2 regions of the Comamonas sp. FG99 genome follow, and region 2 is predicted to be linked to the other one. Evidence: riboswitches for the same ligand, from Rfam matches in the RefSeq annotation. Region 2 holds a riboswitch; the other holds the start of a gene.

Region 1 (7,006 bases), on a different contig from region 2:
ACCACCACGGTAAGGCCCAATGCTTCGAGCCGGGCGGCCACCTTGACCGCGGCGGCGCGCGACAGCAGCACCACCTCGGGCCGGGCCGCCACGATCGCCTCGACGTTCGGGTCCACCCCGCCGCCCAGCACCGGCAGCCGGCGCACCGCTTCGGGCCAGTTCGAATAGCGGTCCACGCCCACCAGCCGGTCGCACAGCTGCAGCGCGCAGACGCTTTCGGTCAGCGAGGGCACCATGCTCACGATGCGCCGTGGAGTCTGGGGCAGCTGTATGGCGCGGCCGCGGTCGTCGGTGATGGCCTGGGGCGGCACGAGCTGCACCGCGCCGGCCGACGCCGCCGCCGCGCCGGCCAGCGTGCCATGCAGCAGCAGTGCCGCGGCACAGCGCGCCAGCAGGCGCTTGAAGACAGAGTTTTTCATTTCAATTGCAAAGGCAGCCCCGCCGCCATCAAAGTCACCCGGTTGCACACCGCCGCGACACGCTGGTTCAGCGTGCCCAGCGCGTCGACAAAGGCCCGCACCTCGGCGCCCAGCGGAATCACCCCCAGGCCAATCTCGTTGCTCACCAGCACCACCGGCCCGCGCGCCTGCTGCAGCGCCTGCAAGAAAAGCGCCTGCTGTTCGCGCCATGCCTGTGCGGCAGGCGTATTCTGCGGCAAATCCCCTGGCGCCGGCATCAACCAGTTGGTGAGCCACAGCGTGAGGCAGTCGACCACCAGCAGGCGCTGCGGCTCGCTGTGCGCTGCCAGCGCCGCGGCCAGCGCGCGCGGCTCTTCGACGGTGCGCATGCCCGGCACGCGCTCGACGCGGTCGCGCTGGTGGCGGGCGATGCGCGCGCGCATCTCACTATCCCAGGCGGTGGCGGTGGCCAGCAGCACGGCCTCGTGGTCCGGCTGCCGGGCGAGCCATTGCGCCGCCAGCAGTTCGGCCTGGCGCGATTTGCCGCTTTTCTGCCCGCCCAGCAGCAGGGCGCGCAGGCCGGGGGTGATCGTGGTGTCCATGGCCGTCATTGTGGCAAGGCTCCGAGCAAGCCGGCCACCGCCTCGGGGCAAGAGGGAAACCAGGCATGGAAATAGCTGGCATGGATGCTGCCGTGCCGGTACCAGGCCTCGCCCGCATCGGCGCGCGGCGGCTGGCCCGGGCGGCTGGAGCGCGCCAGCACCTGCGCACTGCTGTCCAGGCGCGAATAATGAAAGGTATGCCCGCGCAGCAGACCCCAGGGCGTCTGCAGCTGCTGCATGCCCAGGCCCGCGAGGCGCTTTTGCATGCGTGCCTGCCCGGGCAGCAGGCGCCACAGCGGCCGCCAATGCCCTTCGGCATCGCTCAGGCCTTCGCACAGCGCCACCATGCCGCCACATTCGGCCCACACCGGCCGGCCCTGCTGCACGTGATTCTGCAGGTCGAGCTGCAGGCCCGCGTTGGCCTGCAGCGCCGCCAGGTGCAGCTCGGGATAACCGCCGGGCAGCCATAGTGCATCGCAGGCCGGCAGCCGCTCGCCGGCCAGCGGCGAGAAGAAGTGCAGCTCCGCCCCCATGGCCCGCAGGCAATCGAGGTTGGCGGCGTAGATGAAGCTGAAGGCCGCATCGCGCGCCACCGCCACGCGCCGCCCGGCCAGCAGGCGCGGCGGCGCGGCGGCGGGCTCGGGCGGCGGCGCGAACGCCACCGACCAGTCCGCCCGCCAGGCCGGCCAGGGCTTGCGGCCCAGCGGGGTCTGCGCCAGTGCATCGGCGGCGGCGTCGAGGCGGCGCTCGGCATCGGGCAGCTCCTGCGCGGCCACCAGGCCCAGGTGGCGCTCGGGCAGCAGGCTGGCGCCCTCGTCCACCGACACGCGCGGCAGCGCGCCCAGCCACAGGCCGGGCTCGCGCAGGCCCTGGCGCAGCAGCTCGGCATGGTGCTCGCCGGCCACGCGGTTGGCCAACACGCCGGCCAGCGGCAGGGCCTCGTCGTAGTGGCGCAGGCCGTGCGCCACCGCGCCGAAGCTGCCGGCCATGGCCGAGGCGTCGATCACCGCCAGCACCGGCAGGCCAAGGGCCTTGGCCAGGTCTGCGGCACTGCTCGGGCCGTCGAACAGCCCCATCACGCCTTCGATCAGGATCAGGTCGCAGCTTTGCGCCGCCGCGTGCAGGCGCTGGCGCAAATCGGCCTCGCCAGTCATCCAGCGGTCCAGCGCATGCACCGGCGCGCCGCTGGCCAGCTGCAGCCAGTGCGGATCGAGAAAATCCGGCCCGCACTTGAACACCTGCACCCGCCGCCCCTGGCGCCGGTGCAGGCGCGCCAGCGCGGCGGTAGTCGTGGTCTTGCCCTGGCCCGAGGCCATGGCCCCTACCAGCAGAGCTGCACAAGCTGCCATATCAGTTTTCTTCGAAGCTACGCAACAGCTACACCCCCTGAAACAGGCATGCCCGAGCCGCGGGATGGCCAGCAAGGGCCGCCCCGAAGCAAAGGCCGTCGTCCCCCTCCCAGGGGGAAGGCGCAAAGTGCCTCAGGGGGTAGTACATCTCAGCGCGGGGCCCAGCGCACGCCCACGTAGACCGAGCGGCCCTCGGTGGCATAGGTGCGGGCCAGCTCGTACTTCTTGTCAGCCAGGTTGTTCAGCCGCGCGACCAGGCTGAAGTCGCGGCTCAGCTGCCGGCTGGCCGACAGGTTCAGCAGCGTGTAGCCGCCCAGTACCTTGGTGTTGGCCGCGTCGTCGTAGCGCTTGCCGCTGGCCTGTACCTCGCCGCCCAGCGTCCAGCCCGCCAGCGTGGTGTCGGCCGACAGGCTGGCATGGCGCCGGGCGCGGCGGGCCAGCAGCTTGTCGCTGTCCTGGTCGCGCGGGTCCTGGAAGTCCACCGAGGCGCGCAGGTTGACCATGCCGATGCGGGTGCCGCCGGCCAGGGTCAGGCCCTCGTAGACCGCACGGCCCACGTTGGCATAGCAGCCGCCGTAGGGGCCGCTGTTGCCCACGCAGCTGCCGGTGCCGCCCACCCAGTTGATGAGGTTGCGCACGCGGTTGCGGTAGACGGTGGCCGAGAAGCTGTCGTGCCCGTTGGCCCAACGCAGTCCCAGCTCGGCATTGCGGCCCTCTTCAGGCGTGAGCGAGGGGTCGCCGTACATGCTGAAGCGCTGGTACAGCGTGGGCGCGCGAAAGGCCGTGCCCGCCGCCACGGTGGCACGCCAGTGCGGCACGAACTCGTAGCCGTACGAGGCGCTGCCCGTGGTCTTGCCGCCGAACTCGCTGTCGCTGTCGTGGCGCAGGTTGAGCTGCGCGCTGTGCTTGCCGCTGTGCAGGCCCCAGCCCAGCGCCAGCGCGTTCTGGAAGCGCTGGCGGTTGATGTCGCCGTTCTCCAGCTTGTCCTCGCGGCGCTCCAGCGCGGCGGTGAAGGTGTGGATGCCGAGCCGGTACTCGTTCTGGAACAGGTAGTTCTGCAGCCGCGTGTCGGTGAGGTAGGGCGAGGGGCGCGTCTCATAGCGGTCGCGCGACTGGGTGTACTGCAGCTTGGTGCTGTATTCCTTGGTCCACTGCGCCTGCCAGTTCAGACCCAGGGTCTGCAGCTTGTTGAGGCTGCGGTCGTCGGCGCTGGGGCTGAGGTCGTAGCCGGAGTTGGTGTCGGAGTACAGCATCGTCGCCTCGACGCGCTGCTCGCGGTTGATCTGGTAGCCCAGGCGCCCGGTCACCGAATTGCGGCGGTAGCCATCGTCGTCGGGGTTGGCGGTGGCGGTGGTGCGAGCATTGAAGCCGTGCGACTGCGCGCGCGCCAGGCCGATCGCATAGTCCCAGCCGTCGGAGGCGCCGCTCACGCCGGCTTCGGCGGTGAAGGTGCCGCGGTTGCCCACGCCCAGGCCCACATAGGGCTTGGGCGGCCCTTCGCCCTTCTTGGTGAAGATCTGCACCACGCCGCCCATGGCGTCGGAGCCGTAGACCGCGGCGGCCGGGCCGCGCAGCACCTCGATGCGGTCGATCTGCTCCAGCGGAATGTCCTGCCAGCTGGCACCGCCGGTGGACTGGGAATCGATGCGCACGCCGTCGATGTATACGGCGGTAAAACGTGTATCGGCACCGCGCAGGAACACGCTGGTGGTGGTGCCGGGGCCGCCGTTGCGCGAGATCTCGATGCCGGGCAGGCGGGCGAGCAGGTCGGCCACGCCCACCGCGCCTGCGCGCTCTATGGTCTCGCGGTCGACGATCGACATGTCGGCCACCAGGTCGGCCAGCGGCTGCTCGGTGCGGTTGGCGGTGACCACCATTTCGGACAGGACGGCTGCGCCATCCTGCGCAAGCGCGGGGGAGCAGAGCATCAGGGCGGCCGCGGAAACCGCGGACAGGCGGGCGGACAGGCACAGCGCGGCGCGCGCGTGGGCCGGCAAAGAAATCGAACTCATGGGGCAGAGAAATCCAGGAATGGCCCGTGCCGGCCTCCCCGCCGGCATGTGGGAAACAAGAAAGCGCCACCCCGATCGAGGGCAACCGGGGCGCGTCATTCGCATCGTTGGCCGGTATCCGGGCTGGCGACGTTACAGCACACGCCTTCCCAAGCACTTGTTCAAGGTGTTCAGTGGCTAGAATGTGGCTGCAGATAGCGTCACAACGCTATCAATCGCTTACCGTTGCGGGGGCAGCGCAGGTTGAGGGCATCCGGGCAAAAGGCCGGCGCACTTCCCTGCTTCCCGTTGAACTGCCGCGCTGTGAACCATTGCGGCGAGCACCAACGGATACAATTTTATCGCCGTTCGCGGTTGCTCTTTCTTATTCACTGTCTCCCTATGGTCACCACGTCGTCTTTGGACTTGATACTGGAACGGGTGCAAGCCCTGCTGGCCCGCCACGAAGCCCTGCAGCATGCCCATGCGCAACTGCAGGACAAGCTCGCCTCCCTCACCCAGGAGCGGGACTCCTTACAATCCCGGCTGAACGCGGCTCGCGCGCGCGTCGATGCGATGATCGAGCGCCTGCCCAAGACCTCGGAACAGGATGACGTATGAAGCAGATGGAAGTACACATCATGCAGCAGAGCTACATGCTGGGCTGCCCCGAAGGCCAGGAGGAGCGCCTGCAGTCGGCCGTCAAGCATGTGGACGCGGCCATGTGCGGCATCCGCGACAGCGGCAAGATCCGCGGCCGCGAGAAGATCGCGGTGCTGGCGGCGCTGAACATCGCCTTCGACCTGCTCGAATCTCAGGCCGCAGCGGCGGCCGCAGCGGCAGCGCCCGCCCCCGAGCCCGCACCGGCGGCGCAGGCCTCGCTGGACCTGGACGAGCCGCGCCTGCAGGCACTGCTGGAGCGGCTGGACTCGGCCCTCAAATAAGCAGGTATAGAAATTTAACCAGGCTCACGGCGCTGATAAATGAGTTTGCGCCGACGGCCCCTTTGCAGCGCATACAATGGAGTCGTTCGCAGCGCTGCCGGGCTTTATAGTTCCTTGAACCAATGCTCTACGAGCACGGGCTTGGTACATTGCTCCTCGAGCGTGATCGTCTCGCGTCAGATGAACCCAACGTTGAGCTGCCCTCGCCCACCTGAACCCCCGGTTCAGGATGACGGCCCGGTGGATGTTGCGAACACCTTTTTCCCCTGCAAAGGCCACCGGCAACGGTGGCCTTTGTTCTTTCCAGCCCCGCCATGCCCCTGATCGATCCCCTCACCATCGCCATGCTGGCCTGCCTGGGCCTGGTGGCAGGCTTTCTCGCGGGGCTGCTGGGCATCGGCGGCGGCATGATCCTGGTGCCGTTCATGAGCTACCTGCTCGGGCGCCAGTCGGTCGCGCCCGAGCTGGCCATCAAGATGGCGATCGCCACCTCCATGGCCACCATCGTCTTCACCTCGGCCTCCAGCGTGCGGGCGCACCACCGGCGCGGCGCGGTGCGCTGGGACATCGCCCTGCGCCTGGCGCCCGGCATCGTGCTGGGCGGCCTGGTGGCCAGCCTGGGCATCTTCGCGGTGCTCAAGGGCAGCTACCTGGGCATTTTCTTCGGGCTGTTCGTCGGCTATTCGGCGCTGCGCATGGTCTTCAAGCGCGAGGCCAAGGCCATGCGCTCCATGCCCGGCACGCTGGGCCAACTGGGCGCGGGCGGCTTGATCGGCTGCCTCTCGGGCCTGCTGGGCGCGGGTGGCGCCTTCATCAGCGTGCCGTTCATGACCTGGTGCAACGTGCCGATCCACAACGCGGTGGCCACCAGCGCGGCGCTGGGTTTTCCGATCGCGGTGACGAATGTGCTGGGCTTCATGCTCGCCGGCCTGCACCTGCAGGGCCTGCCGCCGGGCGCGGTGGGCTATATCTGGCTGCCGGGCCTGGTGTCGGTGGCGGCCTGCAGCGTGCTGACCGCGCCGCTGGGCGCCAAGGCCGCGCACCAGCTGCCGGTGGCCCAGCTCAAGAAGGTGTTCGCCGCGCTGCTGCTGTGCCTGGCCAGCTACATGCTCTACAAGAGCGCCGTGGCGCTGGTGCATTGAGATGCAAAAACAAGAGCTTTCAGCGCTCTTCAGGTATTGATCTCCAATACTTTTATACCTGAAAACCTTTAAACATCAGCGCTGGCAGCTCCCTTTTTAGATGCTAACACCACAGCACCGGCCCGTGCTGCATGGCATGCATCCACAGCGCCCAGCCGCTCATCAGCACCAGCACCGCGCCGGCCAGGCGGGTGCCCAGGTCTTGCCGCCAGCGGTTGGCCGCCCGGCCCGCGCGCGCCAGCAGCCACGGGCCCAGCACCAGCCACAGCGTGCCACCCAGGCCAAAGGCCAGCATGGCCGCCGCGCCGCCGGCGGCGCTGCCGGTGAGCGCCGCCACCGCCACCGCCGAATACAGCAGTCCGCAGGGCAGGCAGGCCCAGGCCAGGCCCAGCGCCAGCACCCGGCCGCGGCTCGCCAGGCCTTGCTGCACCCGCGACCACAGGCGCCGGCTGGCCTGTTCCATCCAGGCCGGCTGGCGTGCCCAGGCCAGCAGCGTCAGCCCCCACAGCAACACCAGCAGTTGCACCAGCGCCCACACGGGCCGCAGCGCCGCGGCCCATTGCACGCCCTGGGCAAAGCC
Region 2 (7,006 bases):
CCGGTTTGCGCAGCAGGAAATCGATCTTGCCCTGGGCGCTGGGCTGGCCGTAGTCGATGATGACGATCCACTCGGGGTCGCGCAGCACCACATCCTCCCAGTTGCCCTTGGGCCAGTTGCTGGCGATGTCGTCGAAGATATTGCGCGCGCCCGCCGCCTCCATCATGGCCTGGGGCATGCCGTAGCGGCCGACGGTGGTGGGCGCCTTCTCGCCGCTGTCGAACACGAACACGCGCGGCGTGTGGCTGCTGCCCGCCATCTGCCGGCGCAACCCGGCCAGATCATCGCGCAGCCGCTGGATGCGCGGCGCCGCCTGCTGCTGCACGCCGAAGATGCGGGCCACGTTGTCCAGGTCGGTGAAGCTGTCTTCCATCGCCACGCTGGCGCGCTTTTGCACGCGGATGCACGACTCGGTCAGCACGTACGAGGCGATGCCGTAGCGCGCCAGCAGCTCGGGCGTGACGCCGCCCGGGCGAAAGCCGTAGCTCCAGCCGCCGAACACGAAGTCGGCGCGCGCGGCGACGATGTTCTCCAGGTTCATCTCGCGCGACAGATTGGGCACGCGCGCCAGCACCGGCGCCAGCTGCGGGCTGGCCTCCTTGCTGGCATAGACGCCCGAATAGCCTACCAGCTTGTGCGCCAGGCCGAGGAACAGGAACATCTCGGTGATGTTCACATCGTGCGTGATCGCGCGCTGCGGCACGCGCTCGTAGGTCTGCGGCTGGCCACAGACGTTCAGCGTCACCGGCTGCGCCGCGGCGGCCGCCAGGCGGGGCGCGGCGCATAGGACGACAGATAGCACGGCACACGCCGTCAGCAACCCCGGGGTGGCGCGGCGCATGCTCAAAAGCGCGTCTGCGCCATCAGCTCGACGCGGCGGCCCGCGCCCAGCAGCCACTGGTTGTTGTAGGCCGCGCCCGCGTAGACGCGATTGCCCAGGTTGCGGCCGATCAGGCTCAGCGTGGTCTGCGGGCTCAGGCTCCAGCCCAGCACCGCATCGAACACGGTATAGCCGGGCATGCGCTTGGCGGCGCTGTTGGCATTGTCGCCAAAGCGCGCGCCCACGTAGCGCAGGCCCAGCGAGGCGCGCCAGTCGCCCGCGCGGTAGTGGCCCCAGAGATTGGCCGTCACCTTGGGCACGTTGGCCGGGCGGTTGCCGGCGCGGTCGGCGCCGCCGGCCTCGATCAGCTCGTCGAACCTGGCCTTGGTGTAGGCCGCATTGGCCTCCAGGCGCAAGGACCTGCCCAGGTTGTAGGCGCCGCTCAGCTCCAGCCCGCGCGAGGACTGCTTGCCGCCCTGGATGGACAGCGCGGAGTTGTTCGGGTCGCGCGTGATGATGTCATCCTTGGCGATGTGGAACAGCGCGGCCGTCCACTCGCCGCGGCCGCCGGCCAGCTGCTGCTTGAAGCCGACCTCCTGCTGCCGGCCCTGGCTGAGCGTGAAGCCGGTCTGCGAGGCGGCGATCGACAGCAGGCTGGTCACCGGGTCGTGCCCGGTGGTCATCTGCGCGTAGACGCTGGCATGCTCGCCCAGCTTGCGCGTCAGGCCCAGGCGCCACGAGGTGCCGTTCAGATCCTTGTCGAAGCCCGCGCTGCTGAGCAGATCCAGGCGCGAGAACCGGTACCAGTCGCGCCGGATGCCGGCCATCAGCAGCCACTGCTCGCCGATCTTCCAGGCATCCTCGATGAACAGCGCGTTCTGCCGCAGCTCGGACGCCATGCGCGGCAGGTAGGGATCGGGGCTGATCCACGAGCCCAGCACCGGATCGAAGGCCGAGACGGTGGAGCTGCCGCTGTACGGCGAATTGCTGGAGTTGCGAAACCGCGCCTGCGACGCGTCCCAGCCCAGCGCCACCTGGTGCGCGCCGCCCTTCCAGTCGAGCGCCAGGCGGTTGCCGTTTTGCTGCAGCGCATGGCCGATCTCCAGGTAGTCCGAGCGCGCCACCGTGCCCGCGGCGGGGTCGTAGCGGTAATCCTCGATGTTCTTCCAGTGCCGGTCGGCGACGAAGTGGTAGAGCTCGTCGCGCACGGTCAGCGCATCGTTCACCTGCCAGCTGGCCTTGGCCTTGAAGCGGCGGTCGCGGTAGTGGACATCGCTGTCTTCGGTGTTGTAGCCGATGCCGATCAGCTCGCGCGCCAGGCGGCCGTTGGCCACCGGCGTGCCGAAATAGCGCGACGGCGCCTGGTTGCTGATGTCGGCCGTCAGGTCCAGCGTGAAGTCGCTGCGCGGCTGCCAGCGCAGCGCGCTCATCAGCTTGCCGCTTCGGGCATCGTCGAGCGCGCGCTGGCCATCGGTGTGCGCGCCATAGGCGTCGAGCCGGTAGGTCAGCGTATCGCTGAGCGCGCCGGTGGTGCCCAGGCCAATGCGCGCGGTGCCGTGGTTGCCGCCCGAGACCATCAGCTCGGTGGCGCGCTCGCGGCTGGGCTGCTTGCGGATCGCGTTGACCGTGGCGCCCATGCTGCCGCTGCCATACATCAGCGAGGCCGGGCCGCGCAGCACCTCGAAGCGCTCGTAGCCCCAGGTGTCCGCCGGATAGTTGATCGTGCCGGAGCCCACGCCCAGCGAGATGCCGTCCTCGGCCACGCCGACCGAGTTCACACCATAAAAGCCCCGGCTGGCGAACGACAGGCCGCCGTTGCCCGGCGTTGCCGCCGCCGACAGGCCGACGGTGCGGGTGACCGCATCCACCGCGCCGCGGTCGGCGCGCTCGTCGATCTGCTCGGCCGACACGCCGCTGACGCTGGCCGGCAGCTCCAGCACCGGCACGTCCAGCCGGGTGGCGCTGGTGGCGCGGCGCGCGCTATCGAGCGGCGGCGGCGCATCGCGGCTGTCGCTGACCACCACCTCGGGCAGGGTCTGCTGCGCCAGCACCACGGCCGGGCACAACAACAGGTTCAAGGCCGCGCAGCGCGCGGCATGGGGAAGAAGAGAAGCAGGCTTACGAACGCAGCGCATATCCACACCAGATGCAACTGCCTGAAGCGATGGCCACGGCAACAGCCGGACCAGGCGATGGCCACGGCATCGGCCGGGCCAGGCGATGGCCACGGCACCAGCCGCGCCAGGCGATGGCCGCCGCGGCGGCCTTCGCCAAGATCGCCATCCGCACCCCGCAGACAGTTGGAAGCGAGCACCCCCTGGGGGAGCGCTCCGAGATCATCGGCGGGCCGGTCTCCGGGCTCGCAGGCGGCTCGCTGAACGAGCCCCCACCCCACCTTCCCGGGCGGCGCATGGTGTTCGAGCTGGGATCGAATGCGCCTGCCCAGTGGTCGCGGGCGCGCTCGGCGCCTCCCTGGGGTGTTTTCCTGCATACCGTTGCGGGGGCAGCCAAGGCTTGGACCTTGTTCCCGTTTCACCCGCCGCGAACCCATGTCCACGGCAGGCACCTTCCGATACGAAGCACGCCCAGCCTGCAGCAGGCGGGGCGCGCGCGGCGGATTTTAGCAGCTGCTCACACGGCTTGGCCAACGGGAAACATGCCGGCGCGGTCCAGCTCAGCCCAGCGACTCGGTGATCGGCCGCAACGCCTGCGCGCACTCCAGCAGCGCCGGCATGATGCGCTGCTCGATCTCGGCCGTCGACCATGGCTCGCCGATCGAGGTCACGTTCAGCCCCAGCGCGCCGGAACCGGTGGCCCCCGGCAATGCAATCGCGACGCCGAACAGGCCGTTGACCAGCTCCGAGTTCACGAAGCTCCAGCCCCGCGCGCGGATCTGCGCGAGCTCCCGGGCCAGTTCGCGCCTTTCGGTGACGGTTCGCCGCGCCAGCTGCGACATTGCGCCCTGCGGCAAATGCGCCTGCAGCTGGTCTGCGGGCAGCTGCGCGAGCAGCACCCGGCCCAGCGAATGCGCATAGGCCGGCAGTCGGTCGCCCGCGCGCAAGTCCAGCTTGATCGGCCGATCCGCCTCCACGCGCTCGACGAACAGCACGTCGCTGTCGCAAAGCACGCCCAAGGCAGCGCCCACGCCCAGGCTGCGCGAGAGATTGCGCAGATGCGGTTTGGCCGCCCCCGCCAGCCCGAGCGAGCGGAAATAGCGGTAGCCCAGCTCAATGCACCGCGGCGCCAGCATGAACTGGCGCTCGCTTTGATGCAGATAGCCCAGCTCCACCAGCGTCAGCAGGATGCGCCTCGAAGCTGGCCGGGTGACGCCGAGCAGCTCCGCGGCCGACTGGATCGTGACGCTGTGCGTCTCCTCGTCGAAGGCCTCCATCAGCCGCAGCCCGTTGGCGAGGGCATCGAGGAATTCCTTCTTTCCTTCGGGCTCCGCAGCAGCGGGCATGGGGTTGTTTGGCATCTCTTCCTTGGTGGTGGCAACGACTGCGCCAAGGATAAATGCTCCGGGTAGTGACATGGCAGGAGATTTGATCTACATTAAATAGCGAACATATGTTCGCCAATTAAAGGAGACAACAGCATGCAGATATCCCCGCTTTCGCAGCGATTCGGCGTGGCCATCAGCGGCATCGATCTGGAGCAGCCGCTGGATGACACCGAGTTTTCCCGGCTGCACGAGATCTTCGTGGACAGCAAACTGGTGTGCTTCAAGGACCAGTCGCTGTCCGCCAGGGGACAGATCGAGTTCAGCCGCCGCTTCGGGCCGCTGGAAGTGCACCTGCTCACCCAGTACAACCATCCGGACCATCCGGAGATCTTCCGCCTGTCGAACCGGGTGGTCGATGGCAAGCCCATGGGCATAGCGGACGGCGGCTCCTACTGGCATTCCGACTTCGCCTTCCAGGAGCAGCCCGCCAAGGCGACCATCCTGAACGCACAGGAAATCCCGCCCGAAGGCGGCGACACGCTTTTCGTGGACATGGAGGCCGCCTACGAGGCCTTGTCTCCCGAGTGGAAGCAGCGCCTGGACGGCCTGCGCGCGGTGCACCGCTACCGCCGCAAGCCCGCCACCGACGGCCAGAGCACCAGCGTCGTGCTGAACGAAGCGCAAAAGGCGCAGACGCCGGACGTGGTGCATCCGCTGATCCGCACCAACCCCGACACCGGCCGCAAGTCGATCTTTGCGCACAAGGGCATGACCGCAGAGATCGTCGGCCTGCCAATCCAGCAGAGCGAGGAAATCCTGGACTTTCTGTTCGAACACACGCTGCAGCCGCAATTCCGCTACGACTTCCGTTGGAGCCCCGGCGATGTGGTGATGTGGGACAACCGCTCCACCATGCACAGCGCCACCACGCGCCACCTGCCGCCCGGGCAGCACCGCTCGCTGTACCGCACCACGGTGCGGGGCGAGCGCCCGGTCTGAGGCCGCCCAGGTGGACGCCACCCGCGTGCTGAGCGCACACACCAAGCTGGACGGCTTTCGCCTGGCGGATGGGCAGGCGGTCAGCCTGGCCCTGGCCTATACCCGATGCGGGCCGCGCGCCGCCCCCGCCTATCTGCTGCTGCATGGCTATACCGGCAGCCATTTCGCCCTGGCCGCGCATCCGGGCGCGGCAGATGCCGGCTGGGCCAGCCCCTGGGCAGGCGATGCCAAGGCGCTGGACACCACGCAGGTGCAAATCATCACCGTGAACCTGCCCGGCTCTTCCTACGGATCGCGGTGGCATGGCGCGGAGCATGGCCACGCCTCGGTGCGCGGCATGGCCGCCGCCATCGCCGCGCTGCTCGACCAGCTGGGCATCGGCGCTCTCGCAGGAGCGATCGGCTATTCCTTTGGCGGCTATGTGGCCCTGCAGCTCAAGGCGGACCATCCCCATCGGGTCAAGCGCGTGCTCGGCCTGTGCACCGCGCCCAGGGGCCGCGGCAGCGCCGGCGAGCTGCCCGCGCTACGCGCCCTCGTGCAGCCCAGCCAGCGCGCGGCCTTCCGGCTGGGCGTGCTGCAGCGCTCGGGCCTGAAGGAATGGGTGCGCGACCAGGGCGCTGCAGCACGGCAGGCCGAATACGGCCGCGTGCAGCAATGGGCGCAGGAGTTCAGCGCCGATTCGCTGTGGCGCCTGCGGGCCGCGGCGATTGGCTTCGACGTGGGCGACTGCCCTGCCGGCGCCACGCTGCTGTATGCGTCTTCCGACACCTTGTTCCCACCACCGCCGCCGCCGCACGGCAAGCCCATGCATGTGGTGCACACCCCGTACGGCCATCAGGCCCTGCTCTACCAGCCCGGGCCCTGGATCGCCCCGATCCGGTCATGGCTGCGGCAGGAGCCGCTCCCGACAAGCATCTGCTGATGCATCGGCCGCAAGCCGTTGCCCCAGCCACCAGAAAGAGACAATATGACATTCCCACGCCGAACCCTGATCCGCGCGCTGCTCGCCGCCGCTGTGGCCGCCCCGCTGCCCAACGCCGCCATGGCCGAGTCCACGAAATGGCCCAGCCGCCCGGTGCGGCTCATCGTCGCCTACCCGCCCGGTGGCGCCACCGACATCCAGGCCCGCGTCGTCGGCCAGTACCTGTCGGACAAATGGAAGCGGCCTGTGATCGTCGAGAACAAGCCCGGCGGCAACACCGTCATCGCCACCGAGACGGTCAGCAAGTCCCCGCCTGACGGGCATACGCTGCTGCTGACCGCCATGCCGTTCATGCTCAATGGCTTCTTGATGGACAAGCTACCCTACAGCCCCGCCAAGGACTTCATCCCGGTCACCGCGCTGACCACGATCTCCAACATCCTCGTCGCCGCGCCCGGCCTGGGCGTCAAGAACGTACGGGAATTGATCGCCAAGGCCAAGGCATCGCCCGGCGCGATCTCGTTTGCATCCACCGGCACCGCGACCTCGACCCACCTGTCCGGCGAACTGTTTTCCAAGGCCGCAGGCGTGCAGCTGATGCATGTGCCCTACAAGGGCAGCGCCGCCGCGCAGCAGGATCTGCTGTCGGGCCGCGTGGACATCATGTTCGACAACGGCGTGCTGCAGCAGATCAAGGCGGGGCGCGTGGTGCCGCTGGCGGTGACCTCGTCGCAGCGCCTGCCCTGGCTGCCCGAGGTACCCACCGTGGCGGAGCAGGGCCTGCCCGGCTTTGAGGCCTCGGCCTGGTACGGCATCTTCGTGC

Evidence for each region. Region 2 has a riboswitch for cobalamin ahead of ACODRX_RS14080 (TonB-dependent receptor). Riboswitches for the same ligand answer to the same signal wherever they lie in the genome.
Region 1: another riboswitch for cobalamin. It lies ahead of ACODRX_RS14730 (TonB-dependent receptor domain-containing protein); the one in region 2 lies ahead of ACODRX_RS14080 (TonB-dependent receptor).

What each region holds. Positions count from the first base shown of each region.
Region 1 covers NZ_JBMDII010000020.1:42,837-49,842, forward strand. The annotation lists gene ACODRX_RS14715 (ABC transporter substrate-binding protein) at 1-419, opposite strand, end outside; gene ACODRX_RS14720 (bifunctional adenosylcobinamide kinase/adenosylcobinamide-phosphate guanylyltransferase) at 416-1,000, opposite strand; gene ACODRX_RS14725 (cobyrinic acid a,c-diamide synthase CobB) at 1,006-2,349, opposite strand; gene ACODRX_RS14730 (TonB-dependent receptor domain-containing protein) at 2,499-4,361, opposite strand; cobalamin riboswitch at 4,454-4,704, opposite strand; gene ACODRX_RS14735 (DUF904 domain-containing protein) at 4,743-4,961, shown strand; gene ACODRX_RS14740 (cell division protein ZapA) at 4,958-5,284, shown strand; gene ACODRX_RS14745 (sulfite exporter TauE/SafE family protein) at 5,599-6,426, shown strand; gene ACODRX_RS14750 (urease accessory protein UreH domain-containing protein) at 6,530-7,006, opposite strand, start outside.
Region 2 covers NZ_JBMDII010000019.1:8,834-15,839, forward strand. The annotation lists gene ACODRX_RS14075 (ABC transporter substrate-binding protein) at 1-802, opposite strand, end outside; gene ACODRX_RS14080 (TonB-dependent receptor) at 844-2,898, opposite strand; cobalamin riboswitch at 3,149-3,405, opposite strand; gene ACODRX_RS14085 (IclR family transcriptional regulator domain-containing protein) at 3,495-4,280, opposite strand; gene ACODRX_RS14090 (TauD/TfdA dioxygenase family protein) at 4,416-5,261, shown strand; gene ACODRX_RS14095 (alpha/beta fold hydrolase) at 5,272-6,183, shown strand; gene ACODRX_RS14100 (tripartite tricarboxylate transporter substrate binding protein) at 6,229-7,006, shown strand, end outside.